DNA from 3 places in the Devosia sp. Z6_126 genome. Region 3 is predicted to be linked to each of the others. Evidence: predicted binding sites of a transcription regulator. Region 3 holds the regulator's gene; each other region holds the start of a gene.
What was found. The regulator PhoB, encoded in region 3, activates phosphate uptake and scavenging genes when phosphate is short. The targets are predictions, from matches to a motif close to TGTCATNNANCTGTCAT.
Positions count from the first base shown of each region.

Region 1: the regulator PhoB is predicted to act here: its motif matches at 2,818-2,834, upstream of ppk2 (polyphosphate kinase 2).
Region 2: the regulator PhoB is predicted to act here: its motif matches at 6,393-6,409, upstream of AC3YOG_RS14680 (YdcH family protein).

Region 1 covers NZ_JBYUNO010000001.1:230,997-240,747, reverse strand. Annotated here, with positions in the region: gene AC3YOG_RS01220 (mannitol dehydrogenase family protein) at 1-1,086, shown strand, start outside; gene AC3YOG_RS01215 (N-formylglutamate amidohydrolase) at 1,096-1,863, opposite strand; gene ppk2 (polyphosphate kinase 2) at 1,957-2,814, opposite strand; gene AC3YOG_RS01205 (ATP-binding protein) at 2,972-4,186, shown strand; gene AC3YOG_RS01200 (GcrA family cell cycle regulator) at 4,357-4,932, opposite strand; gene AC3YOG_RS01195 (hypothetical protein) at 5,141-5,305, opposite strand; gene AC3YOG_RS01190 (aspartate aminotransferase family protein) at 5,304-6,485, shown strand; gene argF (ornithine carbamoyltransferase) at 6,525-7,451, shown strand; gene AC3YOG_RS01180 (Hsp33 family molecular chaperone) at 7,637-8,623, shown strand; gene AC3YOG_RS01175 (hypothetical protein) at 8,767-9,417, shown strand; gene AC3YOG_RS01170 (glycosyltransferase family 2 protein) at 9,393-9,751, shown strand, end outside.
Region 2 covers NZ_JBYUNO010000003.1:497,614-507,364, forward strand. Annotated here, with positions in the region: gene AC3YOG_RS14640 (ABC transporter transmembrane domain-containing protein) at 1-1,556, opposite strand, end outside; gene rpmE (50S ribosomal protein L31) at 1,771-1,992, shown strand; gene AC3YOG_RS14650 (YnfA family protein) at 2,071-2,388, shown strand; gene rcdA (protease adaptor protein RcdA) at 2,392-2,910, opposite strand; gene AC3YOG_RS14660 (DUF1192 domain-containing protein) at 3,188-3,370, opposite strand; gene AC3YOG_RS14665 (NAD(P)H-quinone oxidoreductase) at 3,450-4,472, shown strand; gene AC3YOG_RS14670 (DUF1013 domain-containing protein) at 4,587-5,315, shown strand; gene AC3YOG_RS14675 (sulfite exporter TauE/SafE family protein) at 5,343-6,104, shown strand; gene AC3YOG_RS14680 (YdcH family protein) at 6,171-6,344, opposite strand; gene AC3YOG_RS14685 (YdcH family protein) at 6,499-6,714, shown strand; gene purE (5-(carboxyamino)imidazole ribonucleotide mutase) at 6,790-7,284, shown strand; gene AC3YOG_RS14695 (5-(carboxyamino)imidazole ribonucleotide synthase) at 7,288-8,382, shown strand; gene rpsU (30S ribosomal protein S21) at 8,539-8,814, shown strand; gene AC3YOG_RS14705 (alpha/beta hydrolase) at 8,887-9,708, opposite strand; gene AC3YOG_RS14710 (DsbA family oxidoreductase) at 9,709-9,751, opposite strand, start outside.
Region 3 covers NZ_JBYUNO010000003.1:89,322-99,072, forward strand. Annotated here, with positions in the region: gene AC3YOG_RS12560 (ketopantoate reductase family protein) at 1-897, shown strand, start outside; gene AC3YOG_RS12565 (SDR family NAD(P)-dependent oxidoreductase) at 888-1,643, shown strand; gene AC3YOG_RS12570 (hypothetical protein) at 1,725-1,868, opposite strand; gene AC3YOG_RS12575 (PstS family phosphate ABC transporter substrate-binding protein) at 2,183-3,205, shown strand; gene pstC (phosphate ABC transporter permease subunit PstC) at 3,263-4,639, shown strand; gene pstA (phosphate ABC transporter permease PstA) at 4,641-6,008, shown strand; gene pstB (phosphate ABC transporter ATP-binding protein PstB) at 6,091-6,873, shown strand; gene phoU (phosphate signaling complex protein PhoU) at 6,902-7,609, shown strand; gene phoB (phosphate regulon transcriptional regulator PhoB) at 7,706-8,407, shown strand; gene AC3YOG_RS12605 (GNAT family N-acetyltransferase) at 8,514-9,704, shown strand; gene AC3YOG_RS12610 (GumC family protein) at 9,711-9,751, opposite strand, start outside.

The DNA.
Region 1 (9,751 bases), on a different contig from region 3:
AAAGGCTATTGCCACGACCCGGCCACCGGCGAGCTCGACGAAAACCATCCCGATATCACCTACGATCTGGCCCATCCCAGCGAACCCCGCTCGGCTCCCGGCATCATCGTGGAAGCCCTGGCCCGCCGCCGCTCGGCACAACTGCCCCCATTCACGGTGATGAGCTGCGACAATCTCCCATCCAACGGCCACACCACCGCCCGCATCGTGACCCGCTTTGCGGCGTTGCGAGAGGCCGAACTGGCCCGCTGGATCGAGGACAATGTTCGCTTCCCCAGCACCATGGTCGACCGCATCGTGCCCGCGACGACTGACGCCGATCGCGCCATGATCGAGGCGGCGACCGGCGTTGCCGATGCCTGGCCGATCATGACCGAACCCTTCACCCAATGGGTGATCGAGGACAGCTTCTCGGCTGGCCGGCCCCAGTTTGAGCGGGCGGGTGCTACCATTGCCGAGGACGTCGAGCCCTTCGAGCGCATGAAGCTGCGCATGCTCAACGGCTCCCACTCTACCTTGGCTTATCTGGGCTTTCTGGCGGGCCACCAATATGTCGCAAACGCCGTCGGCGATCCGGCTTTCGCCGCGCTGATCCGTGGTTTGATGACCGAGGAAGTCATGCCCACGCTCGACATGCCGGGCGTGGATCTGGGCGCCTATCGCGACCAGTTGCTCGAGCGGTTCAGCAATCCGGCCCTCCAGCACCGGACCTGGCAGATTGCCATGGATGGCAGCCAGAAACTGCCCCAGCGCCTGCTTGGCACTATCCGCGACCGCTTGGCGGCCGACCAGCCATTCACCCGGCTCGCGCTCGGGGTTGCGGCTTGGATGCGCTATGTCACAGGTGTGGATGAAAGCGGCGAAAGCATCGATGTGCGCGATCCGCTCGCCATGCGAATGATGGCGATCGCGGCTGATGCCGGTGATGATCCCGAAGCGCTGTTCGATGGTCTGGTCGCTCTCAGCGAGGTGTTCGGCACCGACCTGCCGGACAATGCCGCGTTCCGTGCGGCAGTGCTCGCTCATCTCGATAGCCTCTACGAAATCGGCGCTGCCCAGACAGTCGCCGAGGTGGTACGAGTCTGAGCCGCTAGCCTAGCCGCGCACCGCACCTTTGCGCCGCTGGCGCGCTGCCACCAAGCAGCGGGCCAGCCGCTCTGACCAGAACTGCACGCCATCCACTTCGAGGATCTCGTCGTGGCGGATTTCGATCATCGTGGCCTCAAGCCCCCGGCCGTCGCCATGCTGTTCCAGCGTCAGGGTCACACCGCTCTGGGCGGCATAAGGCAGGTTCCAGCCGACATTGAGTTCGGGATCCTCGGCCTTGAGCGCGTCATAGAGCGCCCGGGTGAAGCGCTGGTCACTGCCATGGATCAACCCGATGGGCCAAGGTCGCGCTACCCCGTGGTAAACGGGGGTAAAGGAATGCACGCAAACCAGAACCGCTTCCCGTCCGGCATGGCGTCGCGCTTCCAGCAAGGTGTGGATGGAGGCGTGGTAGGGCTGGTGGAAGTGGCTGATGCGGAATTGCCGCTCGGCTTCATCCAAATTCTCATTGGCCAGGATCGGCGTTGCTTCCGACAAGGTCCAGATCAAATCGGGTGCATCGAGCGCGCGATTGCAGTCGATCACCAGCCGGGACACCGTTGATTGCACGAGGGGCGCGTCGAGCGCGTCGGACAAGGCCCGGCTGACGGCAAGTGCCCCCGGATCCCAGGCGATATGGCTCAGCCGTTGGACCTGCGACAAACCAAGATCGCCATAGCGTTCGGGAATGCGGTTGGAAGCGTGGTCGCACACGATCACGAAGGGCGATGTGCCCCGCGCATTGGTGACCACCACGGCCTTATCGGACGATACCACTACTTTGCCCCCGAACAGGTCCGCTCGCGAGCCGCACTAACCCCAGCCTCGGGCAAGCTGTCAACGCAGCGACCGCCGAATTCCTCTGAACCATCAATGCTGGTCCACCAGGGCCATGAAGGACTTGGTGTCCATCACGAGCAGGGGATCGATCGGGCCGATCGCATCGACATTCTTGCCGGCGTAGTCAAGCCGATGCAGCACCGTGCGGATGAGGTTGAGCCGTCCCCGGCGCTTGTCATTGGAGCGCACCACCATCCAAGGGGCGTGGGGCACATCGGTATGCTCGAACATAGCGTCTCGCGCCCCGCTATAGGCTTCCCAGCGTCCCAAAGCTTCGATGTCGATCGGCGAGAGCTTCCAGACCTTGAGCGGATCGTGACGCCGGTCGTGAAAGCGCTTGAGCTGCATTTCCCGGCCGATCGAGAGCCAGAACTTGAACAGATGGATGCCGTCATCGGTGATGCGGCGCTCAAATTCGGGGGCTTCCTGGAGGAAGTGCTCCACTTGCTTGGGCGTGGCATAGCCCATTACCCGTTCGACCCCCGCCCGGTTGTACCAGGAGCGGTCGAACAGCACGGTTTCGCCACCCGCTGGCATCCATTCCACATAACGCTGGAAGTACCACTGCGTCCTTTCCCGATCATTGGGCTTGGGCAGTGCCGCAATCAGATTGTGTCGGGGGTTGAGATTGGAAAGATAAGTCTTGATCGTGCCGCCTTTGCCCGCCGCGTCGCGTCCCTCGAACACCAGCATGACGCGCTCGGCCGTGGTCAGCAGATGAGCCTGCAGCAGCACCAATTGCTTTTGGAGTTCATACATCTCCGCCTCGTAGATCTCGAGGTCGAGCTTGTCGGCATAAGGGTAACCACCCGAGCGCATCGCGTTCTTCTTGATCGCTTCTGGCAGTTTGGGATTGTCGATATCGAAGTCGTCGAATGGATCGCTCAATCTTGTCGCTCCGCTGTCACGTGGACCGTGTTATAGAGATTATTTAGCACGCAAGAGCCGCCAAACTTGGGCGGTCGGTACTCCAAAGCCAATGGACGACGCCAACATTCCTCAAACTGTTCTTTCAGCTGGCACAGTGGCCGCGCCGAAATTACCTGTGCCCGCTATTCTGCTGGTGGTCGTGGCGGGCGTGCTGCTGGCCCTGGTAACCTGGTGCGGGTTGACCTGGTGGGGCGCCTGTTTAGGTTTTGCCGTGCTGGCGGCAACCATTCTTTGTCTCCCCATCGCGGCGCGACCGACGGATTTGATAACAGCCCCAAGCGTTGCATTGGCTGCGCAAGCCGCGGAAGACGACGCTGCTGTAGCCGCCTTTGCCGATGCGCTGGTCGACCCCTGCCTGGTTCTCGATGCACGCGCGACCTTGGTTCACGCCAATGGCGCTGCGCAGCGCCGCTTTCCAGCGATTTCCGTGGGCAAGCGATTGACCCTGGCCCTGCGTAACCCCGAACTGGTGCAGGCGGTTGAAGCGGCGCAACGGACCGGCCGTGCTCAAACCGTCGAGATTCACGAGACGTTGCCCTCCGAGACCTGGGACAAAGTGGTGATTGCGCCCCTGCTGCGCGCCGGCGAGCACTCCCAGCAACTGATCATGACGGTGCAGAGCCTGACTGAACTCAAGCGCGTCGATGCCATGCGCAGCGACTTCATTGCCAATGCCAGCCATGAATTGCGCACGCCCCTGGCATCGCTGCTGGGCTTCATCGACACCCTGCTTGGCCCGGCGGCCAATGATCCGGCTGCGCGCGAGCGGTTCCTTGGCATCATGCGCGGCCAGGCCGATCGCATGAGCAAGCTGGTCGATGATCTCTTGTCGCTGTCGCGCATCGAGATGCACCAGCATATACGGCCCACGGCGACGATCGAGCTTGCCGGCCTCCTGCGCGAAGTCCGCGATGGACTGCAAACCCAGGCCGAAGCGGCCGGGCTCGACATCGTCCTCAGCCTGCCCGAAGGACCGGCCCAAACCATTGGCGATCGCGGTCAGCTCTACGAAGTGTTCGAGAACCTCATCGATAATGCGCTGAAATACGGCTCGGGCGGTAAAACGGTGGAGGTCGTGCTGCAGCCCGCCAACAAGCTTGGCTTTGCCCATATGGTCAGCGTTGTGGATCATGGGCCCGGCGTCCCGCCCGAGCATGTGCCGCGCCTGACCGAGCGCTTTTATCGCATCGATGCCGAAACCAGCCGCAAGCGGAAGGGCACCGGGCTTGGCCTGGCGATCGTCAAGCACATCGTCAGCCGCCATCGCGGACAACTCAGCATCCGCAGCGAATTGGGCCAAGGCATGCGGGTAGACGTGCTGCTGCCCTGACACCTGGCATGGTGTGAGGTCTATCCGCCTGAAATCGGGGCAGGGGCTAGGTTCTGGCAAAGAAGGATTGGGGCTGGGCCCCTGAGAGGCTGCGGGTTAACAGCCTCAACCGCGCGCCCAATCCTTATCACCGGGCGCGGGCGCCGTTGCGCCCGCCGTCGCGACGCTGTTCAGCGGCGCTTCTTGTCGATCTGGTGGTAGGCGCGGCGAGAATGGAACTCGCAATAGGGGCCGCTTTCCTGGGCGTGGCCGCCGCAGAAGTAGAAATCCTTGGCCAGTGGGTCGCCGATTGGCCACTTGCAGGTCTGCTCGCTCAACTGCAGCAGGCTGAGGCGCTTGTCTTCGGGGATGAAGATTTCAGCCGCCGCGGGCGCCACATAAAGCTGGCTTTCCATTTCCGGGCTCACCGCCAATGCGGTAGCGCCGATGGACTGGGGCCGGGTCGCCATCTGGCGCGGCTTGGAGGAAGCTGCCGCGGCCGTCATCGGGCTCGACGATCCAGTGGAAGGGGAAGACATTCGGCGCGGTGCCGGGCGGGGGGCTGGCCGTGAGCGGGCCGCCGTGTTGGTGGGCTTGGCGCGGGCCGACAGCTTGAGCCGGTGCACCTTACCGATCACCGCATTGCGGGTGACCCCTTCACCCAGTTCGCCAGCGATCTGGCTGGCGCTCAAACCTTCCATCCAAAGCTTCTTCAAGAGCTCCACGCGGTCGTCTGTCCAGCCTTGTGGCTGTGTCTCCGAAACCATTGTCAAAGCAGAATCCTTCATTGTCCCGCCAGAAGCTCCGGCAGTCGTGGTCGTCTACACTTCGTATGTCTAGCGGGTCCGCCACACGAGATATCGTGCTCCCGATAGGTCAGAGAGTACGCTATCGGCGGAATCGGGATCAAGAGTCCCCAGCCACTTTCCCCGGAAAATGAATGGTTAAGAAGGGGTAAAGAAAGCTTGAGTCAAATCAGGCACTTGCCGGCGGCCACATTGACTTTGGCGCGCGAAACGGCTCAATTGCCCGCGCGACGCGCTGCAGATTATGGCGCGTTTTTGATTTTTCGGGGACGTAGTTGCAGAATTGCTGCGCTCCCGCCCATTGCTCGCCGACCAAGAAGGATTCAAACACCATGTCTGCGCTCTACGGCACCTATGCCCGCTCCGGTCTCGCCTTTGAGCGAGGCGAAGGCATGCGCCTGTATGACCAGAACGGCGTGGCCTATCTTGATTTCCATTCCGGCATCGCGGTCAATGCGCTGGGCTATGGCGATCCCCATCTAGTGGAAACGCTCAAGTCAGCGGCAGAGAAGGTGTGGCACACCTCCAATGTGTTCACTATTCCCGAGCAGGAGCGGCTGGGTCAACGGCTGGTTGAGGCCACATTCGCGGACTCAGTGTTCTTCACCAATTCGGGCGCCGAGGCCCTCGAATGCGCGATCAAGACCGCGCGGCATTACTTCTGGGCCAAGGGCGAAACCGATCGCTATGAGATCATCGCCTTTACCGGCTCTTTCCACGGCCGGACCCTGGGCACCATCGCCGCTGGCGGCAATCCCAACTATCTCGAAGGCTTCGGCCCGCCGGTCCCTGGCTTCAAGCACACCGCTCCCGGTGATCTGGCGGCGGTGGAAGCGCTGATCACGCCGCAGACCTGCGCCATTCTCATCGAGACGGTTCAAGGCGAAGGCGGCGTGTCTGCCATGACCCCCGAGTTCATGCAGGGCCTGCGCCGGCTGTGCGATGAGCACGGTATGCTGCTCGTGCTCGACGAAGTGCAGTGCGGCTATGGCCGCACCGGCCGGTTCTTTGCCTTTGAGTGGAGCAACATTACGCCCGACATCGTGGCCGTAGCCAAGGCAATTGGCGGCGGCTTTCCGCTCGGCGCTTGTCTTGCCAAGGGTGATGTCGCGGCTTCCATGGTGCCTGGCACCCATGGCTCCACCTATGGCGGCAATCCCCTCGCCACGGCGGTGGGCAATGCCGTGCTCGACCGTATCCTTGAGCCCGGCTTCATCGAGAATGTCGACCAGATGGGCCAGCGCCTCGCCTGGCATCTGCAGCAACTGGCGCAACGCTTTCCCGACCAGGTCCTGGAACTGCGCGGCAAGGGCCTCCTCGCCGGCATCAAGATCACCCCCCCGGTGCGCGACTTCGTCGAGCGCCTCCGGAGCGATCACCAGTTGCTAGCCATCGGCGCCGGCGAGAATGTGCTGCGCCTCCTGCCGCCTCTGATCGTGACCGAGGCCGATATCGAAGAAGCGGTGGGCAAGATCGCTGCCGCCCTCGAGGCCATCCAGGCAGAAACGAACTGATCGCTGCATCGCAGCCAAGAACAACCGGACCCAGCTAACATGACCGGCGACACTAGACACTTTCTCAATATCGACGACTTCACCTATGGCGAGCTGCGCGGCATGCTCAACGCCGCCGTTTCCCTTAAGGACCGACTCAAGCAGGGCGATCGCCCCCAGCTCCTCAAGGACAAGGTGCTGGCCATGATCTTCGAGCGCCAATCTACCCGCACCCGCGTGTCCTTCGATGTCGGCATGCGCCAACTCGGGGGCGAAACCCTGATGCTTTCGGGCCAGGAAATGCAGCTGTCGCGCGAAGAAACGCTACAGGACACTGCGCGGGTGATGAGCCGCTATGTCGACGCCATCATGATCCGCATCCTGTCCCATGCCGATCTGGTGGAACTGGCCGAAGGCTCGAGCGTACCCGTGATCAACGGTCTGACGCGCCGCGCTCACCCCTGCCAGATCATGGCTGACCTCATGACCTTTGAAGAGCATCGCGGTCCCATCAAGGGCGCCAAGATCGCCTGGGTGGGCGACAGCAACAATGTGCTCCATTCATGGGTCAACGCCGCCGAACTGTTTGAATGCGAGCTGACCATCGCGGTGCCCGACGAGTATTGGCCCGAAAAAGACTTGATGGAAGACATCAAGAAGGCCGGTTCCTGGGTCAATCTCATCGAGGATCCCCGCGAGGCCGTAGCAGGCGCCGATCTGGTGATCACCGATACCTGGGTTTCCATGGGCGATACCGATGCTGCCGAGCGCCGCCGGGTCTTGAAACCTTACCGCGTGGACACCAATTTGATGGCGCAGGCAGACAAGAACGCCTTGTTCATGCACTGCCTGCCTGCCCACCGCGGCGACGAAGTGACCGACGACGTGATCGACGGTCCGCAGTCAGTTGTGTGGGACGAGGCTGAAAATCGCCTCCACGCGCAAAAAGCCATTCTGTGCTGGGCCTTCGGGGTCGAAACGAACTGAAATCGTGCTGCCGGCCGGGCCGGATTATGCGCAAAGCACTGTTCCGGTTCTCCATTGAGAACTGAGTTGCCGACCCGGAGGGTTGGTGGCGGTGACAACAGTGACCGGTTCGGGTTGACTGTCCTGGGTTTCCAGCCATGCGAAAGTTTAAGCCAATGACGGACACTGCTGCCACTGAGAACCTGATGTCATCCCTGGGGCTGGACCGGCCCGAAACCGGGGACGACGCCGTGGTGCCATTTACGCTCGACAAGCTCGACACCCGTGGTCGATCCGTGCGCCTGGGGGATGCTCTCGACACTATCTTGTCGCGCCACGCCTATCCGGCCCCGGTCGCCCGCCTCCTGGGTGAAGCGGTGGTGCTGGCAGCACTGATTGGCTCCTCGCTGAAGTTCGAGGGTCGCTTCATCATGCAGACCCAAACCGATGGCCCGGTGAACCTGATTGTTGTCGATTTCGATGCGCCTGACGGCCTGCGTGGCTATGCGCGCTTTGACCGCGAGGCCCTCACCAAGGCCGCCGAAGAAGGCAAGCTTCAGCCCGGCCAGTTGCTGGGTCACGGCCATCTTGCCATGACCATCGACCAGGGCCCGCATACCGAGCGCTATCAGGGCATTGTTGCACTCGACGGCAACTCGCTCGAGGAAGTGGCGCATACCTACTTCATGCAATCCGAGCAGATCCCCACCATGGTGCGCCTGGCGGTGGCTGAATTCACGCGCAAGGGCGATCACCGCCCACATTGGCGCGCCGGCGGCATGCTGATCCAGCATCTGCCCGAAACCGGCATGTCGGTGATGGCTGACCTGCCGGGCGATGGCAATTGGGACAATCCAGAGACTGCCGATCCTGACTTCGAGGAGCCGGACGGCTGGAACGAAGCCAAGACGTTGCTGACGACCCTTGAAGACGTGGAGCTGGCTGATCCTGATCTTTCGCCCGAGCGGCTGCTGTTCCGACTTTACCATGAAACCGGAGTGCGGGTGTTCTCCCCGCTGCCCATGGTCGAGCGCTGCACCTGTTCTGCCGATCGCATCGAGGACATGCTGGCCAATAGTTTCTCCTCCGAGGAGCGTCAGGAGATGGCAGTAGACGGTGAGATCGAAGTGGTTTGTGAGTTCTGCTCGACCGCCTATCGCTTCAATCCGCACCAGTTTGACGCCAAGCACTAAGTATCCTTGAAGTATTTGGCTATTGCCGTCGCCCCTCGAGGGGTGGCGGCATTTTGCTGCGTAAACCTTTTTACGCAGATGCAGCTTGCGTTGCTTTGCTCCTGTGCCAGTATAAACCCCTAGGGGCTGGGGCGGCGACCGAGATGTCCGATGCTGTGGAACTGATCGGGCAGGTGCTCGGCAATGCCTGTTTAGATGCGAGCATGGCCCGGGCCATTCTCGAAACGGCGCTGGAGCGAGAGGTTGATCCGCTGCATTATTGCGCCACGGTGCTGGGCGTCAGCGACGCCGCGCTTATGGAGCGTGCCGCCGCGTGGATAGGGCTGGCCTTTTACCCCAAGGTGCCAAGCCATCTTGAAGGTCAGTTGCAACCGTTGCGCCTGGAGGCTCTCCGGGACGTCCGGCTGGTACGCCTCAAGGTGCTGGACCGAGATGTGGCGTTCTGCGCCCCCGATTTCCTGGGGCTTTTACGCCTCAAAGCCGCGCTGCGGCAGCATCCCGAACTAGCCCGTTATTTATGTCTCGTCCCTGAGCGTAGCTTGCGCAGCTACCTCGTGCGTGGTGCGGGCAGGGCGCTGATCGACAGCGCGCGGCAGAACCTGAGCCGGCGCTGGCCGCGTGCGGCAGCCCAGCTGGAGCTGACCGCCGGTGCGCGCTCTGCCTTCGTGCTGGGTGTCGTGATGCTGGTGGCCTTAGTGCTGATGGCGCCCTATGTCAGTCAGCTCTACTTGTTGCCGTTCGCCATCCTGATGCTGGTGGTTCCCGCCTGGTGCGGATCGCTGCCCTTGCAGTAACGCCCCACGAGGCACCCCAATCAAGCGAACGAGGCAATGACGCCGATCTGCCGGTTTATTCCGTGCTGATCCCGCTCCGCGATGAGGCCGCAATGGTGCCGCAACTTGCCGAGGCGATGACTGCGCTCAACTATCCACCCGACAAGCTCGATATCATCTTCGTCGTGGAGGCCAGTTCGACCACAACTGTGGAGGCAGTGCAGGCCCAACTGCACCACCCCCAGTTTTCCCTCGTTGCCGTGCCTGACGCGGCGCCGCGGACCAAGCCAAAGGCGCTCGATTTCGCCCTCCCCCTGTGCCGGGGGGAGTTTGTGGTGATCTTTGACGCCGAGGA
Region 2 (9,751 bases), 410 kb from region 3:
AGGATGGGCGCATTCTTGAGGATCGCCCGGGCAATGGCGAGCCGCTGCTTCTGCCCGCCCGAAAGCATCACACCCCGTTCGCCCACCACCGCATTATAGCCAAGCGGCAGATCGAGCACGAAATCGTGCACCAGCGCTGCCCGGGCAGCGGCCTCGACTTCCGCCATGCTGGCTTCTGGTTTACCGAAGCGGATATTGTCCGCCACGGTGCCGGCAAAGATGGTGGGCTCCTGCTCCACATAGGCAAAATGCTGGCGCAGATCATAAACGGCGACGTCGCGCACATCGATGCCGTCCACGAGGATGGCGCCGCCCGTTACATCATAAAACCGCTGCAACAGCGACAGGATTGTCGACTTGCCCGAACCGGACGAGCCAACCAGGGCCACCGTTTCGCCCGCGTCGACCTTGAAGCTAAGGTCATGCAGCACGGGCTCGCCACCTTCGGGGTCATAGGAAAACGCCACATTGCGGAACTCCACCGTCCCGAGCGGCGGCTGCGGCAGCTTGATCGGATTGGCCTTCTCGCGGACCTCCGATTTGGTGGAGAGAATTTCGGTTAACCGCTCGGTTGCTCCGGCAACCGTTTGCAGCGTGCCCAGCACTTCCGAAACATTGGTCAAAGCCCCCGATGCCATCAGCGCATAAACCAGGAACTGCGCCAACTGCCCCGCGGTGACCGTACCCTCGAACACCGAGCGGGCGCCCCACCAGACCAGGAACACGATGGCCGAGGTGCCCAGAAAGATCACCATGCCCACCAGCACCGAGCGCGCCGTCAGGCGGGCGACTTCAGCGGCAAAGCTTTCCTCGCTGCGCGCATCATAGGCCCGCGCCTGCACCCCCTCCTGGGTGAAGGATTTGACCGTTCGCGTCGCGCCTAGCATCTCGGTCGCCATGGCCGAAAGATCGGCCAACCGGTCCTGCGTCGAGCGCGACATGCGCCGCAAGCGCCGTGAATAAGTGATTACCGGGAGCAGGATTGCTGGCGCCGCCACCACCACGCCCAGCGTCAGCATCGGGCTGGTCAGCAGCATCATCGCCACCGCACCCACAATGGTCACGATTGAACGCAGGGCCAGCGAAAAGCTCGAGCCGATCGCGCCCCGGATCGTTGCCACATCGCCATTGAGGCGGCTGGTCAGCTCACCAACCCGGTGGGTGTCAAAATAGCGGGCATCAAGGCTGAGCAAATGCCGGAACGAAGCCTGCCGCAAATCGGCCAGGACCCGCTCGCCCAACACGGAGATGAAGTAAAACCGGGCCCCGCTCGCGATCGCCATGACTGCGGCGATCCCGATGATCAGCCAGCTATAGCGCCCCACATTGGCAAGGTTCTGCTCCAGAAACCCCTCATCGATCGCCCCGCCCAGCGCCGCCGGAATCGCCAGCGAGGAGATCGCCGAAATCAACAGGAACAGCACGGTCAGCGCCAGCCGGGTTGGATAGCGCAGCACAAAAGGCAGCAATTGCCGCAAGGGGTTCAGTTGCTTTGGCTTGAGCACGGAAGGCGTGGCCTGGGTTGGCGCTTTTGCCGGAACGGCTTGATCTGTCATCGCTCGGCTTCAGCCACTTCTTTTGGCGGCGCCTCCGACGGTGGCGCGGCGGGCCTTACATATGCACTGGGCCACCCGCTCGCAACGGCTTTGTGCTTGGACAAAAAGCCCCGCCCCTGCCCTTGCGGATTGCCCCGGCTTTGGCTATGAAGCCGCCAACACCAGTTCAATGCTCTCCGGGCGCCACGGCGCCCGTTTGATTTGAGGCACCGCGATGAAGTCCGAAATCCACCCCGACTACCACACCATCAACGTGGTGATGACCGACGGCACCACCTACCAGACCCGTTCGACCTACGGCAAGGAAGGCGACACGCTGCAGCTCGACATCGATCCCAACACCCACCCGGCCTGGACCGGCGGCACGGGCCAGCTGCTCGACCGCGGCGGCCGTGTTTCGCGCTTCAAGGAGCGCTTCAAGGGCTTCGGCATCTAAGCCACTCCCCTTATTAAGTGATTTGCCCGGCCTTTGCGCCGGGCTTTTCGTTTCTGCGCCCGGCAGCGGAACACCACCATGCGCCTTTCGCTCTTTGCCCTGGCCGCTTTGTTCGAGATCGGCGGCTGCTATCTGGTGTGGCAGGCCTGGCGCCATGGGCATGGCTGGCTCTGGCTCCCCGCCGTTCTGGCACTCGCCAGCTTTGCCTGGCTCCTGGTCCTTGCCGGCACCGACAGCGCTGGCCGCGCCTTTGCCATCTATGGCGGGGTCTATATCGCCGCCTCGCTGGTCTTCATGGCTTCGGTAGAACAAATCCGCCCCGATCGCTGGGACCTGCTGGGCGCTGCAATCTGCCTGCTGGGCGCGGCCGTGATCCTCTGCGCGCCGCGTGCCTGAGCGTCAGGGCCGCCCGAACGCTGCCTTGAGGCGCGACAACTGGTCGGCAATGTCATTGGCCACGCTGCCATCGAGCTGCGGCATCCGCCCGCGCTCCATCTGGTCAAACTGCATTACCCGGTCAAATAGTCGGTCGCCCTTGTCGATATAAAGCCGCAAGGCTTCGGGCAGCAACTCATAGCCGGGCCCTCCGCGCTGCGATGGCGTCGCCGAAAACTTGACCTTCTCCTTTTCGGAGCGGGCATTTTCCTTGCTGATCTCGCCTTCGTTGACGGCGCGCTGCAGCAAGAGCCACGATGCCAGCTGCATCAGCCGGGTCGTCAGCCGCATGGATTCGGTGGCGTATAAAAACGAGGCCTCGCGCCCCAGCAACTGGCTTTCCGCCCGCCCATGCCCGTCGAGATAGCCCGCGACCTCTTCGATCAGCGCCATGCCCTCGCGATACAGCAGATCGAAACCGCCTGAAGCCACAATGCGCGGACCAATCGATATTGCCTGCCCGGATTCGCCAGCCTCAGCCATCTCGTTCCTCGCTCTCGCACTGCGTCATGATAGGACGAAACACCCTGCCCGTCACGCTTGCCGCTGCGGGAGCATGAAAGCAGCCTTAATGGGCCAAATGGTGGCCGCCAAAAAGAAAAAGAGCCGCGAAGGGCGGCTCTCGAAGTTTACAGGGAGGGGTCAAACAGAGGAAGAAATCTCTGATCCAAAAACCATCTGGATAACAACACCCTAACTCGTCCGGATTAATTGCCCGTTAATGGCGCAAGATTTTTTAACCCTGCCCCTTTGCAGGTTCTTAGAGCTTGAAGGCCGCCTCCGCTGCCTTGCGCGTTGCCCCGCGTGCGGCGATGGCCGCCCTCAGCCGCTCGATTTCAGCCTCCAGCAAAACGATGCGGCCCTCGAGCTCGGTCACCGAAAGGGCGTCCAGCACGCTGCCGATCTCGTGGCTCTTGGGCTTGCCGCTTACCTCGTCTTCCATCTTGCCGTCCTTTCCTGTCGCGGGGGCAGCTTAACCGCTCCCCCTTGCCGGGCAAGGCCACATGGGCCAGCATGGCCCCATGACCATTCCCGCTACCATGACCGCCATCGCTATCGCCGAGCCGGGCGGCCCCGAAATGCTTGCGCCCATCCAAATGCCACTGCCTGCCTGCAGCAACGGCGACGTGCTGATCCGGGTTGCTGCGGCGGGGGTCAACGGGCCCGACCTCGCTCAGCGCCGTGGGGTTTATGATCCGCCCCCCGGCGCGTCGCCCCTGCTCGGCCTCGAAGTGGCCGGGGAAATCGCGGCCCTTGGCGCCGATGTGTCGGGCTGGCAGGTCGGTGACCGCGTCATGGCCCTGACCAATGGCGGCGGTTACGCCCAATATGTCGCGGTCCCCGCCGGCCAGGTCTTGCCCGTTCCAAATGGTTGGAGCCTGCCCGAGGCGGCGGCCCTGCCCGAAACCTGGTTCACCGTCACCCAGACCCTCGTCATGCGTTCGGGGCTCGAAGCGGGCATGAGCGTTCTGGTGCATGGCGCTGCCGGTGGCATTGGCGGCGCCGCCGTCGCTATCTCCGCTATTCTCGGCGCTCGCCCCATCGGTGTCGTGTCCTCGCCGGAAAAGGCGGCCTATGCCGAAAAAATGGGGGCCGTGGCCACCATTGACCGCATGCGCGACGATATCGCCGAGCGCGCTTTGGCGCTTACTGAGGGGCGCGGGGTTGATCGGGTGGTTGATCTCCTGGGCGGCGCCATGGCAGCCGTCAGCATTGCCGCGAGCGCCCGTGGTGGCCATATCGTCCAGATCGCGACCCTTGCCGGCAGCAGCGCCAAGATTTCCTTGGGCACGCTCATGGCCAAGCAACTGACCATCTCTGGCTCCACCCTGCGCCCGCAAAGCGCGGCCACCAAGGCGGCCATTGCCGCCCGGATCCGCGCCGATCTGCTGCCCGCGCTTGAGCGCCCCGGCTTCGTCCGTCCGGCGCTGACCACCTTTCCGCTTGAGGAGGCGGCCGAGGCGCATCAGGCCATGGAACAGCGCGCCCATGCCGGCAAGATCGTGCTTCTCACGGCCTTTGGTGCTGGGGAACCGCCGTTATAGCCATTGCGGATCAGGCCCTGACGCCATATATTGTGGTCATTCCCCCTCAGCATGAAGCAAAGAGGCGGAGCGGCCCGGAGGAATACCGGCCGCGCCACCAGGAGTGATTTGACGATGACCCAACCCTTGTTGATGCCCAAGGCAACAGCTGTCTGGCTCGTCGACAACACGGCGTTGTCCTTCGAGCAGATCGCAGCTTTCTGCACGCTTCATCCGCTCGAAGTGCAGGGCATCGCCGATGGCGACGTCGCCGGCGGCATCATGGGCGTGAACCCCATTCAGAATGGCCAGCTGACCCGCGAGGAGATCGAAAAGGCCGAGGCTGATCCGAATTATCGCCTCAAGCTGTCTGATCCCAAGGTCCGTGTTGCCGCTGCCAAGCGCAAGGGCCCGCGCTATACCCCCATTTCGCGTCGCAATGAGCGCCCCAATGCCATCAAGTGGCTGGTGCGCAACCACCCCGAACTCAAGGACGCCCAGATCATGCGTCTGGTCGGCACCACCAAGTCCACGATCGATTCGGTGCGTGAATCCACCCACTGGAACTCGGCCAACCTGACCCCTATGGATCCGGTGACGCTGGGCCTGTGCAGCCAGATCGATCTCGATCTCGAAGTTGGCCGCGCGTCCAAGGGCGTTGTGGGCTCCGAAGTTGCCGAGGAAGGCACCATGCTGATGACGGCCGAGGAAGCGCTCGCGCGTTCCGGTGCGCGCGGTCATTCCGATGCCGAAGGCTACAATGACGAGGAAAGCACGCGTCGCTCTTCTGACCAGCACAACGAGTTCGATGCCGACTCGGTGTTCTCCAAGCTCAAGTCCCTCAAGAGCAACAGCGACAACTAATCCTCTAGCCCCGAACAGCTCCGCTCCATGGTCGACCTCTACTTTGTTTCAGTGGCCGGCCTTGCGGTTCTGATCGTTGGCCTGTCCAAGGCCGGTCTGCTGGGCGGCCTGGGCGTTGTCGGCGTCCCCCTCCTCACCCTCATCATGCCGGCCCGCGATGCCGCCGGCATGATGCTGCCAGTGCTGCTGGCTATGGACGCCATCGCCATCTACGCCTATCGCCAGCAGTTTAGCTGGCACATTCTCAAGATCATGCTGCCCGGCGCCGCGGTCGGCACGCTGATCGGCTGGGCGCTTTGGTCGGTGGTTTCCGACGCCATGGTGCTGCTCTTTGTCGGCATCATCACCCTGCTTTTTGTGCTCGACGCTGTTTTGCCACTGCGCAAAAAGCTCGAGGGGCTACCACCCTCCACGCCATGGGGCGGGTTCTGGGGCGGCTTTGCCGGCTTCACCAGCTTTGTGTCCCACACTGGCGGCCCACCCTTCCAGATCTATGTTCTGCCCCAGCGCCTGCCGCCGCCAATTTATTCGGGCACCAATGCCATCTTCTTTGGCGCCGTGAACTCGGCCAAGCTGATCCCCTATTTCTTCCTGGGCCAGCTCTCCGTCCAGAATCTCACCCTGTCCGCCGCGCTGATCCCGGTGGGCGTTGCCGGCGTGCTGATCGGCATCTGGCTGGTGCGGCGCATCTCCGTCACCCTCTTCTACCAGATCGCCTATGGGCTCGTGTTCTTCCTGGCGCTCAAGCTGATCTGGGATGGCGTGCGGGCGGTGTTCCTCGGTCTCTGACCGCAGCAAAAAAGGCCACAGCTCCCGCCATGGCCTTCCCGGTCCAACTGTGTTGGAGCGCAGTGCTTACTGCATGCCGCTATTGAATTTGTAGAGTTCGTCCTTGATTTCGAGCTTCTTTCGCTTCAACGCGCTCACCGTGAGATCATCGAGCGGCTTGTTCTGCAGCTCCGCCTGGATCTGACGATCCAACTCCTGATGACGGCGCTCCAACGCCGCGATGTGGCCTTCAGTCGTCATGACAACTCCTTACGCCTGACTGGACGACGCTAAGGTTCCAGATAAAATGTGACTTGTCGATGACAATAGGTCCGCCGATCAAATCCGTGTGCAAAACGCCGCCGGATCGGGTAATGGGGAACAATGTTGCGTGCCCTGGGGGAACCGCCGTTCGATGCTGCCGCTGACCAAGGAACAGGAAGCCGGCCTCGGGCTTGAACTGGCCACGAAACGCCAGGAACACGCCGATCTTGACGCTGCCATCCACACCCTGACCGGCTCGGCTTTTGCCGACCGAATGCTGATTCAGCGGCTCAAGAAGCGCAAGCTCGCGCTCAAGGATCGCATCGTCCAACTCGAAAATATTCTCCTGCCCGACATCATCGCCTAACCCCTCCCCCGCTTGAGTTGTGGCAACAATTGGGCTAGGAGCGGCCTTTGTGCAGCCCGCGGGGGGACCGAGGCCATGCTCACCAAACCAGCCGTTGCGATTGTCATGGGCAGCCAGTCCGATTGGCCCACCATGCGCCTTGCCGCCGAAACGCTCGAAGCGCTCGATGTGGAATATGAGGCGCGCATCGTTTCCGCGCACCGCACGCCCGAACGCCTGGTCGAGTTCGCGACCACAGCCCGCGCGGATGGCTTCCAGATCATCATTGCCGGCGCTGGCGGCGCCGCCCACCTGCCCGGCATGATCGCCGCCATGACCCCGCTGCCCGTGTTTGGCGTGCCGGTGCGCTCCAAGGCGCTTTCGGGCCAGGATAGCCTCCTGTCCATTGTGCAGATGCCCGGCGGCATCCCGGTCGGCACCCTCGCCATCGGTGAGCCCGGCGCCATCAACGCCGCCCTCCTCGCCGCTGCCGTATTGGCGTTGCATGACGACGAGCTTGCTGAACGGCTCGATGCCTATCGCGCCAACCAGACCGCTTCCGTTCCGCTTTTCCCCACCGACACCGAGTAGATCATGCCCGACACCACGCCCCTGCCGCCCGGGACCACCATTGGCATCCTTGGCGGTGGTCAGCTCGGCCGGATGCTGTCGCTTGCCGCCAGTCGCCTGGGCATGCGCACCCACATCTACTGCCCCGACCCCGATAGTCCCGCCTTCGAGGTAACCCCCCACAAGACCGTCGCCGCCTATGACGATGAAGTGGCGCTCGCGGCCTTCGCCGATGCCGTCGATGTGATCACCTACGAGTTCGAGAACGTCCCCGCCGCGACTGCCGCCTTTCTCGCTGAGCGGAGGCCCCTGCGCCCGGGCGCTCAGGCACTGGCCGTGTCGCAGGACCGCCTGGCCGAAAAAGCCTTCCTTGCCTCCAAGAACATACCGGTAGCCCCTTATCGGGCAGTGGAATCACTCGATCAACTGCAAACCGCCATGGCCGAGCTCGGTTTGCCCGCCGTGCTCAAGACCACCCGCCTCGGCTATGACGGCAAGGGGCAGCGGGTGCTGCGTGATCGCGCCGAAGCTGCCGAGGCTTTTGCTGCGCTCGCCCCCAAACCGCTCGTGCTCGAAGCCTTCATCCCCTTCAGCCAGGAGATCTCTGTCGTTGTTGCCCGCAGCCTTTCCGGCGAGGTGCGCAGCTACGAGCCGGCCGAGAATGTGCACCGCAACCACATCCTCGCGACCAGCACCGTACCGGCGGCGATTCCCCCCGCGCTCGCTAAGCATGCCGGCATGATCGCCAAAGCGATTGTCGTCGCCCTCGATTATGTCGGCGTGCTGGGCGTCGAGTTCTTTGTTGTCCCAGGCGAGTCGCGCCCTACCCTGCTGGTGAACGAAATCGCGCCGCGCGTACATAATTCCGGTCACTGGACCGAGGCGGTCTGCCTCACCGATCAGTTCGAGCAGCACATCCGGGCGATTCTCGGCTGGCCGCTCGGCGATCCCGCCCGACTCGCCGATGTCGTCATGGAGAATCTGGTGGGTGACGAGGTCGGCCGGGTTCCCACTTCGCTCCAAGGCTTCACCCAGCCTCACCTTTATGGCAAACTGGAAACGCGGCCCGGTCGCAAGATGGGCCATATCAATCGCCTGTTGCAGCCGGACCGGCCCTAAACTTGGGCTTTTTCGCTTGCAAAGGTGGACAAGTCCGCGGGGTTGGGCTATAGAGCCCCCACGGTGACCGGCCCTGCTGGTCGGCGACGTGGCTTTATTTGGTCGCGGCGCTTCCATCCAATCATATTTCACCAGGCTTTAAGGGGCGGTTGACCTTTGCAAGTAGTCGTTCGCGATAACAACGTTGATCAGGCGCTGCGCGCGCTCAAGAAGAAGCTGCAGCGCGAAGGCGTCTTCCGCGAGATGAAGCTGCGCAACTACTACGAGAAGCCCTCCGAGAAGAAGGCGCGTCAGAAGGCTGAGGCCGTGCGCCGCGCTCGCAAGCTGGCTCGTAAGCGCGCCCAGCGTGAAGGCGGTCTGCCCGCTCCAACTCCAACGGCACGTCCCGGTCAGCCCGCTCGCCCGAGCGCAAGCACGCTGCCCCGCACCTAAGCCGTTCAGAATCCATTCATAATGCGTTCATAACGCCGCTCCTTTCGGGGCGGCGTTATGCTTTTGGGCCCTTCAGCCTCCGGCTGCCGGCACCACCCGCTCAAAGAACGGCCGCGCATGCTCGGGCCAGATACCCCGCTCCCACAGGTCCACATGGGTCCCGCCCGGCTCGATCCATAGCTCATCCTTGTTGGGAACAAGCTCGTATAACCTCTCGCCATTGCTGACATCGATCGTCGTGTCCGCAGTCCCATGCGCCACCAGCACCGGCTCGGCCACATCCACGATCCACTCATTGACGGGGAACTGGTCCTGCATCACCCAGTACACCGGCAGCATCGGATAGCGCTCCCCGGCCACCGTCACCGCCGACAGGAACGGCGTTTCCAGCAGCAACGCCGCCGCATCCCGCTCACTCGCGACATAGGTCGACGGCCCCGACCCCAGAGATCTGCCCCAAATTACAACGGGATAGCCTTTGCCCGCCGCCCAGTCGAACGCGGCCAAGGCGTCGGTTAGAATGCCATCCTGGCTCACCGAACCAGGGGAAGCGGGGAAGCCGCGATAATCAAATGCTAGGAACCCGAAGCCTTCCGAGCCCCATTGTGCGAAGCGCTCATGCTCGGCCGAAAAGCTGCCGCTATTGCCCTTGTAATAAACGATCAGCGGCTTGCCCGGCTCAGGCGCCTTGTACCAGCCATTGACCACACCATCGCCTGAGGGAATCGCCACCACTTCGGCCCCAGCGATCCCCGCCGCCTCGAGTGGCGTCACCTCCCCTTCGAGGAAGTACTGCAGGCTGCGCTGGTTGAAATACATATACCCAACAACCGCGGCATAGCCGAGCACCACCAGCACCGCCAGCCCGGCAACCAATCTCCCAACAATCCGCATCTAGAACTCCGAAATGGTCTTGTCCAAGGCCTGGGCGAACACC
Region 3 (9,751 bases):
ATCAACGAAAATGGCCTGCTCATCGAAGGGCCGGTGGAAACCTTCACTCAGCCCATGAAGGCGGCCCTGCCCGCTGAGGTCACCGGCAAGTTCAAGACCGTGATCCTGGCGGTCAAGGCCCAGCACACCGAAGCGGCGATCGAGGCCCTGCGGCCGTTCCTGGCTGATGACGGCTATGTTGTGTCGGCCCAGAATGGCCTCAACGAACTCACCATCGGCAAGCTGATCGGCCCCGAGCGCACCATTGGCTGCTTTGTCAATTTCGGCGCCGATTGGCTCGAAGCGGGCAAGATCCTCCTGGGCAATCGCGGCAAGGTGGCGATTGGCGAACTCGACGGCTCGGTCACCGACCGGCTGCGCGAAGTGCATCGCCTATTCTCGCTCTACGAGCCTGATGCCGAGCTCACCACCAATATCTGGGGCTATCTCTGGGGCAAGATGGGCTATGGCGGCATGCTGTTTGCCACCGCCCTCACCCCCGCCTCGATGTCGGACAACTTCGCCAGCACCAAGCATGCCCCGGTCTTCGAAGGTCTCGGCCGCGAGGTGATGGCCGTCGCCCGTGCCCGTGGCGTGACGCCCTTGGGCTTCAACGGCTTTGATCCCGCCGCCTTCATGCCGGGCTCCTCAACCGAGGACGCCAAGCGCTCCATTGCCGCCATGGAAGAACACAACCGCCACACCGCCAAGACCCATTCGGGCGTATGGCGCGACATCGCCGTGCGCAAGCGCAAGACCGAGGTGGACGCGCAATTCGCCATCATCATCGATCTGGCCAAGGAAGCGAGCGTTGACGCCCCGATCACCAGGCGCTTGGTCGATCTGGTGCACGAAGTGGAAAATGGCCGTCCCCAATCCTGGGATGTTCTCGATGAGTTGTTGGCAGCATGCAGCTAGATTTCACCGGTAAACGCGCGGTTGTCACCGGCGCCGCCCAAGGCATTGGCCGCTCCATCGTTGCGGCGCTGGTTGAAGCCGGCGCCCGCGTCGTGGCTCTTGACCTGGACCCACAAGGGCTCGTCGAAGCCAAGGCCGCAGGTGCTGAACACACCATGATCCTTGATCTGTCCGACCGCAGTCAGGTGCAGGCAAGGTTCAGCGAAATCAACGCCCTGCTCGGGGGCATTGACGTTCTGGCTCTGGCCGCCGGCGGCGTGCGGGGCCAGGTGGCCCAGCCGCTGGAAAACGTCTCCGAGCATGATTGGCATCAGCTCTTTGCCGCCAATGTGGACGCCGCCTTCTGGTGCGCCCAGGCTGCCGCGCCTGGGATGAAAGCGCAAAAAGACGGGCGCATTGTCACCATCGCGTCGGGCGCTGGCTTGCGCCCGAGCCTGACCGGCATCCAGGCCTATAGCTCGGCCAAGCACGCCCTTGTGGGCCTGACCAAGCAGCTCGCGCTGGAACTTGGGCCCCACGGCGTCACGGTCAACAGTGTCGCCCCTGGCTTTGTGCTGTCCAATCCCGCCACCCAGCGGCAATGGGAAAGCTATGGTGAGGCGGGGCAAAAGGCGCTTGTTGACTCCATTCATCTCCGCCGGCTGGGCGAGCCCGCCGATATTGCCAAGGCCGTGCTGTTCCTAGCCTCCGAACATGCCAGCTGGATCACCGGGCAGATCCTGAGCGTGGATGGCGGCCGCGCCTGATCTAAAAGGAGCCGCCCCCAGGGCGGCTCCACTGGCAAAGCGCGGGCTGCTGGCGCGCAGTGCCCGCTCGATCAAACCGGCTTACTGTGAAGCCTCGGCGCCGCCTTCCAGCGACTCTGGTGCCGTGACGTCACGCTGCGGACCTGCGGCATTGAACGAGCTGACCACGACGGCCCCGATGCCGAGAACCAGAAAAATTGCGAGAGCGATAAGAACGTTTCTCATAGGGCCTCCTGTCCGTGAGCTAACGGTCAGATCTCGCCTGCGGTTCAATTCTCCCCGTGTTAATCCCGCAGCGGATCGCCCGAGGCACTCCGTGGCATGCTCACCTATGCCGCCTGGGAACGCCCATCCTGTGGCAAGCGTGGCGTTGTCATTGAAATTCGCCCGTAGCGGCAATGACTTGCACCGTCACACAGGTGTTGCACATCCGTTATAAAACCGTCGCCACGGCTTCATAGGTTGGCCGGGTCACAGCGCGGGCCCGGACTTGCCGGATCGGCTAACACGATAAAGACGAACTCCGAAAAGGGAACCACATGAAAACTGCACTTCTTGCCAGTGCTGCAGCCGTTGCGCTTGTTGCCGGCTCCACTGCTGCGTTCGCCCAGACCCGCGATACCATCCAGATCGCCGGCTCCTCCACCGTTCTGCCTTTCGCGTCGATCGTCGCTGAAGAATTCGGCGCAGCTTTCCCTGAATTCAACACGCCAGTTGTTGGCTCCGGCGGCACGGGCGGTGGCTTGTCCCAGTTCTGCGCTGGCGTTGGCGACAACACCATCGACATTGCCAATGCATCCCGCCAGATCCGCGACGGCGAGCGCGAAGCCTGCACCGCCGCCGGCGTGACTGACATCCGGGAAATCCAGTTCGGCTTTGATGGCATCGTCTTTGCCTCTGCCGCATCGGGCCCCGACTTCGCCCTCACTCCTGTCCATGTCTACAAGGCAATCGCGGACAAGGTCGTTGTGGACGGCGAGCTCGTGGACAATCCCTACACCAACTGGTCCGAAATCGATCCTTCGCTGCCCGACCAGCCCATCATGTTGGCGGTTCCCGCTTCGAACCACGGCACGCGTGAAGTGTTCCAGGAACGCGTTGTGGACGCCGGTTGCGAGGAAGCCGGGCTGCCTGAAGGGCTGAGCGAGGACGAAGCAGAAGCCGCTTGCACCACTTACCGTCAGGACGTGGTCACCGAGATCTCGGGTGACTACACCGAAACTCTGGCGCGTCTCAACTCCGACCCCAACACCGTCGGCGTTTTCGGACTCTCCTTTTACGAGCAGAACACCGATACCCTGAAGGTCGCCACCGTTGACGGTGTAACGCCCTCCAAGGAAACCGTTGCAGCGGGTGAATACCCTGTCAGCCGTCCGCTGTTCTTTTACGTCAAGGGCCAGCATATCGGCGTCATCCCGGGCCTTGAAGATTATGTCGCCTTCTTCCTGTCAGAGGCCGTTTCCGGCGAAGGCGGCGTGCTTGAAGCTGCCGGCCTGATTCCCCAGCCCGCCGAAAAAACCGAAGAAGTTATGGCCGCTTTCGAAGCTGGCCCGACCCAGTAATCGATCCGGCGGGCCACCCTGGAAGGTGGCCCGCTCCCTTATGTGCGGGAGCATCGCATGAATTCCCTTGCTGTTGCCGGCCTCTTGCTGGTGTTGCTCGGCTTGTCCTACCAGACGGGTTGGTCGCGCAGCCGCGCTCTTGCCACAACCAGTGGCCAGAAGGTCCATTCGCGCCCGCAATATCACGGTGCCTATACCGCCATCTGGACCATGATCCCCGCCCTGCTGGTTCTGCTGCTCTGGGCCTGGTTCGGTGGCGAGATTACTCACAACTACATCGTCGCGCAAATTCCCCTCGAAACCCTCCAGTCGCTCGACCAGACCGGCCTGAACGCCACCATCGGCCGCATCCAGGCTATCGCCTCGGGCTTTGGCGTTGCTGGCGAAGTCGCCCCCTATGAGCAAGCCGCCGGGGAGCACCTGCGCTGGTTCCAAATGCTCACCAGTGCCGGCGTGCTGCTGGTCGCCGCCCTATGTGGTGGTGCCGCGCTTCTTTACGCCCGCAAGCGCATCACTGCCCGTCTTCGCGCCCGCAACGCAGTGGAGCGGGTCATCAACATCGGTTTGCTGCTTTGCTCGGCGGTCGCAATCCTCACCACCCTTGGGATTGTTGCGTCCCTGCTGACCGAAGCCATCCGCTTCTTCACCTTCATTCATCCGCTAGATTTCTTCTTCGGTACAGTTTGGGCCCCCAATAATGCCCCCGCTGCCGGCAATTACGGCCGCTACGGGCTGCTCCCGCTCCTCGCCGGCACGCTGATGATCACCGCCATCGCGATGCTGGTGGCCGTACCTTTAGGTCTGATGGCCGCCATTTATCTCAGCCAATATGCGCCGCGCCGGCTGCGGGCCGTCGCCAAGCCCTTGATCGAGGTGCTGGCCGGCATTCCGACCATCGTCTTCGGGTTTTTCGCACTCGTGACCGTCGGGCCATTCCTGCGCGACTTCGGCCGTCTGGTCGGGCTCAACATCAATGCCACCAGCGCCCTCACCGCGGGCATTGTCATGGGCATCATGATCATCCCCTTTGTCTCCTCGCTCAGCGACGACATTCTCAACCAGGTGCCACGCACTCTGCGCGATGGTTCATACGGGCTTGGGGCCACCCAGAGCGAAACCATCCGAAAAGTGCTGCTGCCCGCCGCGCTGCCGGGCATCGTTGGCGCCTTTTTGCTGGCTGTCAGCCGCGCCATTGGCGAAACCATGATTGTGGTGCTTGCCGCCGGCAATGCACCCGTGCTGCGCGGCAACCCCTTCGAGCCCGTTGCAACCATCACCGTGTCCATCGTCAACCAGCTCACCGGTGATACCGATTTCTCCGGCCCTCAGTCCCTCGTCGGCTTTGCCCTGGGGCTCACCCTCTTCGTGATTACCCTCTGCCTCAACATCTTCGCGCTTTATATCGTCCGCCGCTTCCGGGAGCAGTACGAGTAACATGGCCACCACCCTCACCACTGCCCCCCGCGAAATCTCCCAGCAGCGCACGCGCCTGGTCCGGTCGGGCTTGCGCCGTCGGCACCGGAACGAAGCGATCTTTCGAGGGCTGGGCATCGGCGCCATTGTTCTGGCACTGGGCTTTGTCGCCCTCCTGTTCGTGGATGTGACCCGCAAGGGGATCCCGGCTTTCGTCCAGTCCAACCTGCATCTGGAGGTGTTCTTCGATCCCGCCATCATCGATGTCGGCCCTGCGCCCGTGGCGGGCGAATTCGCCTCGCCCGCGGAATATCAGGCGGCGGATTTGCGCTGGCGGCGTGAACTGGCTTTGTTGAACTGGAACCGCATCCTAGAGGCCGCGCTGCTCGCCAAGCTGCCGCCGGGGACCGAGATCACCTCGCGCGAACTCCTCTCGATTCCGGAAACCAATGCCCGCCATCAACTCCGGGAGATGTTCGTTGCCGATCCAGCGCTGCTTGGCCGCACTGTGCCGGTGGACGTTCTCGCCTCGGCCAACGCCGATAATTGGATCAAGGGCAACATCAACCGCTCGCTCGGCGATGCGCAGCAGCAGCTGTCACCGGCCGCCCGTAGCGTGATCGATGCCTTTGAGGCGAACGGCACCGTCACCAATGGCTTTGCCTGGTCACTGTTCACCAATGCCGATAGCCGCGCCGCGCCGGCCTCCGCGGGCCTGCTGGGCGCCTTTGTGGGCTCCCTTTACATGATGCTGATCGTGATCGTCCTGGCCGTTCCTATCGGCGTCGCCGCGGCGATCTATCTCGAGGAATTTGCGCCCAAGTCGCGGCTGACCGACTTCATCGAGGTCAACATCAACAACCTCGCCGCCGTGCCCTCCATCGTCTTCGGTCTGCTCGGCGCCGCGGTCTTCATCAACTACATGCACCTGCCCATCTCGGCTCCCTTGGTTGGTGGTCTGGTGCTGACGCTGATGACGCTTCCCACCATCATCATCGCGACCCGTGGCGCGCTGCTGGGCGTTTCCCCCGCCCTGCGCCAAGCCGCCTTGGGCATGGGGGCCAGCAAGACGCAGATGGTGTTCCATCATGTACTGCCGGTGACGCTTCCCTCCATCCTCACGGCCACCATTCTGGGCGTCGCCCACGCCCTTGGTGAAACAGCGCCGCTCCTGCTGATCGGCATGAAGGCCTTTGTGGCCCAGGTGCCCGCTACCCCGCTCGATCAGGCCACCGCCCTGCCCGTCCAGATCTATCTCTGGCAGGGCAACGAGAACCGCAACTTCTTTGAACCGCGCACGGCAGCGGCCATCATGGTGCTGCTCGGCGTCATGATCGTGCTGAACGGCACTGCCATCTATCTGCGCTCGCGCCTCGAAAAGCGCGTCTGATCGACCTCACGCAACAAGGACATCGAAAATGGACATGCTTGCCGGTAAGGTGAAGTTGACCCAACAATCAGTGACTAGCGCCATGAACCCGTCTGCCGCCTTGGATCGTCCTATCCGGATCGAAGCCCGGGACGTAACCGTCCACTACGGCGCCAAGCAGGCTTTGTTCGGCATCTCCATCGACATCCCCGATCGCGCGGTGACCTCGTTTATCGGCCCCTCGGGATGCGGCAAGTCGACTTTCCTGCGCTGCATCAACCGCATGAACGACACCATCGAAGGCGCTCGAGTCGGCGGCACCATCAAGCTCGACGGCGAAGACATCTACGATCCCGCGCTCGACGTGGTGGAACTGCGCGCCCGGATCGGCATGGTGTTCCAAAAGCCCAACCCGTTCCCCAAATCCATCTACGAGAACGTCGCCTACGGACCGCGCATTCACGGCTTGGCGCGCAACAAGTCCGATCTCGACGAGATCGTTGTCTCCTCGCTCCGCAAGGCCGGTCTCTTCGAGGAGGTCAAGGATCGCCTCAACGAGCCCGGCACCGGCCTGTCGGGCGGTCAGCAGCAGCGTTTGTGCATTGCCCGCGCCATCGCCGTCGGCCCCGAGGTCATCCTCATGGACGAGCCCTGCTCAGCCCTTGATCCGATCGCCACCGCCATCATCGAAGAACTGATCGATGAGTTGCGCGAGAACTACACCATCGTCATCGTCACCCACTCCATGCAACAGGCAGCGCGTGTGTCGCAGAAAACCGCGTTCTTCCACCTGGGCAAGCTGATCGAGGAAGGGGTGACCGAAGACATCTTCACCAACCCGGTCCACAAGCAGACGCAAGACTATATCATGGGCCGCATCGGCTGATTTGCCCGGCACCAACGGAGGAAACGCCATGCCCGCCACTAAAGACCACATCGTAACGTCCTACAGCGACGAACTGGTCGCGCTTGCCCAGGCCATTGCCGAAATGGGCGGCATGGTGGAACTCGCCATCGAGAACGGCACCAAGTCGCTGCTGAAGCTTGACCGCGAACTGGCCGACCTCACCATCATCGCCGACCAGCGCATCGACGACATGCAGCGCCGCATCGACGACATGGCTGTGTCCATGATCGCCCGGCGCCAGCCCATGGCTTCGGACCTGCGCGCCATCATCACCGCGATCCACGTCGCTCAGGACCTGGAGCGCGTCGGTGACATGGCCAAGCAACTGGCCCGCCGCTCGCTCAAACTCGAAGGCATGAACCTACAGCCCACCTTCTATAACGGCGTCAAGAACATGACGGCGCTGGTGCTGGGCCAGATCAAGAACGCACTCGATGCCTATTCGAACCGCGACGCTGCCGCTGCCATCGAGGTTTGCAATCGCGACGACGAGGTCGATGCCATGCACACTTCGCTCTTCCGCGAACTGCTGACCTATATGATGGAAGACCCGCGCAACATTACCACCTGCACCCATCTCCTGTTCTGCGCCAAAAGCCTGGAGCGGATCGGCGATCACGCCACCAACATTGCCGAGCGGGCCTACTACCTGCAAACCGGCCGGCAGCTTACGGGCGACGTTCAGGAACTGCACCGCACGCAAATCAAAGCATAGCACGCACCAAGGTTTATTTTGGCGCCACCCTGCCCCTAGGGAAAGGGATTGCGCAGTTGAACAATCGGGCCAATGAGCCCGACTGGAGGGTAACCCATGCCAGCCACAATTCTTGTTGTCGAAGACGAAGAAGACCTCTCGATCCTGCTGCGCTACAATCTCGAGGCGGAGGGCTTTGCGGTGCTCACGGCCGAAACCGGCAATGATGCGCTCGAGCATATCAAGGACAAGGTTCCCGACTTGATCCTGCTCGATTGGATGCTGCCCGAGATTTCCGGCATCGAGCTGTGCCGGCGCCTCCGTGCCCGCCAGGAAACCGCATTGATCCCCATTATCATGCTGACCGCCCGCGGCGAGGAAGAAGAGCGCATCCGGGGTTTGGCGACCGGCGCCGATGACTACATGGTCAAGCCCTTCTCGGTGCCTGAACTGGTTGCCCGGGTGCGGGCCCTGCTGCGCCGCGCCAGCCCAAATCTCGTCACCGCCTCGCTCAAGCTGGGTGACTTGGAACTCGATCGCACCACTCACCGGGTGCGCCGCGGCAGCCGCGACGTCCATCTTGGCCCTACTGAATACCGCCTGCTGGAATATTTGATGCGCCATCCCGGCCGGGTTTATTCACGCGAGCAGTTGCTGGACGGCGTTTGGGGCAATGAGGTTTATGTCGATGAACGTACAGTTGATGTGCACATCGGCCGCCTGCGCCGCGCGATCAACCGGGGCCGCGATGCCGATCCGATCCGCACCGTGCGGGGCGCTGGTTATGCCTTTGACGAGCGTTTCGCCCAGCCCGCCTGAGCGATCCTGCTCTCGCCTGTTGATAATTTTGTAACGATCTGCTCAAGCGGTTTGTTAAAAGCCGGGCTGCTAACGCTGTTTTCTTGAGGGAACGGCGGGGCAGTGCATGACCACCACGGATCAACGCCTGATCGACGAGCTTGCCAACCAGCCGGCTCCGGCGTCCACGACGTCCGGCGGCGGCATCACCCTGCAGCGCGGCCTCGCCGCTGCGGAGCCGGCGTGGCGCGCTCTTGAGCGCGAGGCGATCTTCACGCCCTACCAGCGCTTCGACTGGATTGCCGAGATTGCCCGCTCCCAGCAGCTCGAAGATTCGGACTTCGTCACCCTCCTGATCGAATTTGATGGCAGCCCCGCCGCCCTGCTTCCCTTGCATCTTCACCGCAAGGCCGGCTGCACCTTTGCGGCCATTCCCGGCTCCTCCTTTGGCAACAGCGACTGGATGCCTGTTCGGCGCGATGCTGCGGCGCTTCTTACCCGACCCGTGCTGAACCGGGCCTTTGCCCAATTGCGAGACGAGGCCGGCGTCGATGTGCTCAGCTTCGAGCACCTGCCTGCCCAATGGCGGGGCATTGACAATCCCCTGCTGAGCTTTCCCCATCAGCCTTCGCCAGACCATTTCTATTATGCGGACATTGCGCCCACCATGCTCGAAACGCTCCCGAAAAAGCGGCGGGTCGATATCCTGCGCGGGCGTCGCCGGCTCGAAGAAACGCTAGGTCCCGTCACGTTGCGCCGCGCCACAACGCTCGAGCACATCGACCAAGTCCATGCGGCCTTCCTTGAGCATCGCTCCGTGCGATTCCGGCAAATGGGCGTGCCAAATGTCTTTGCCGAGCCTCACTTCCGCGCCTTGTTCCGGGATGGGGCCATTGCCGGCGCCAGCGAGGACAAGCCGGCCGTAGCGCTCCATGCGCTTTATGTCGGCGAAGAAATCGTGGCGACGGCGGTAGGCACCTATTCCCCCTGCCATTATTCGCAATACATCAACTCCAACACGGACGGGCCGGCCTCCAAATACAGCCTTGTGGGCCTCCTGATGTTCCTGCTGGTGGAAGATCTTATCGCCGCCGGCATCAGCAGCATCGATATGGGCGTGGGCGATTTCGCCTACAAAACCTCCTGGACCCAGAAGACGCCGATCAACGACGCGGCGATTGCGCTAAGCGCTAAGGGCACTGCCGCCGCCGCCCTCCTTAATGGCAAGCGCGCGCTTAAGCGGCACATCAAGCAGAACGACAAGCTTTGGAGCTTTGCCAAGCAGCTGCGCCAGTGGCGCCAGCCAAAACCCGACTGATCGACCCTATCCTGCAGCTGGACGACGGGCCACAAGGCTCGTGACGA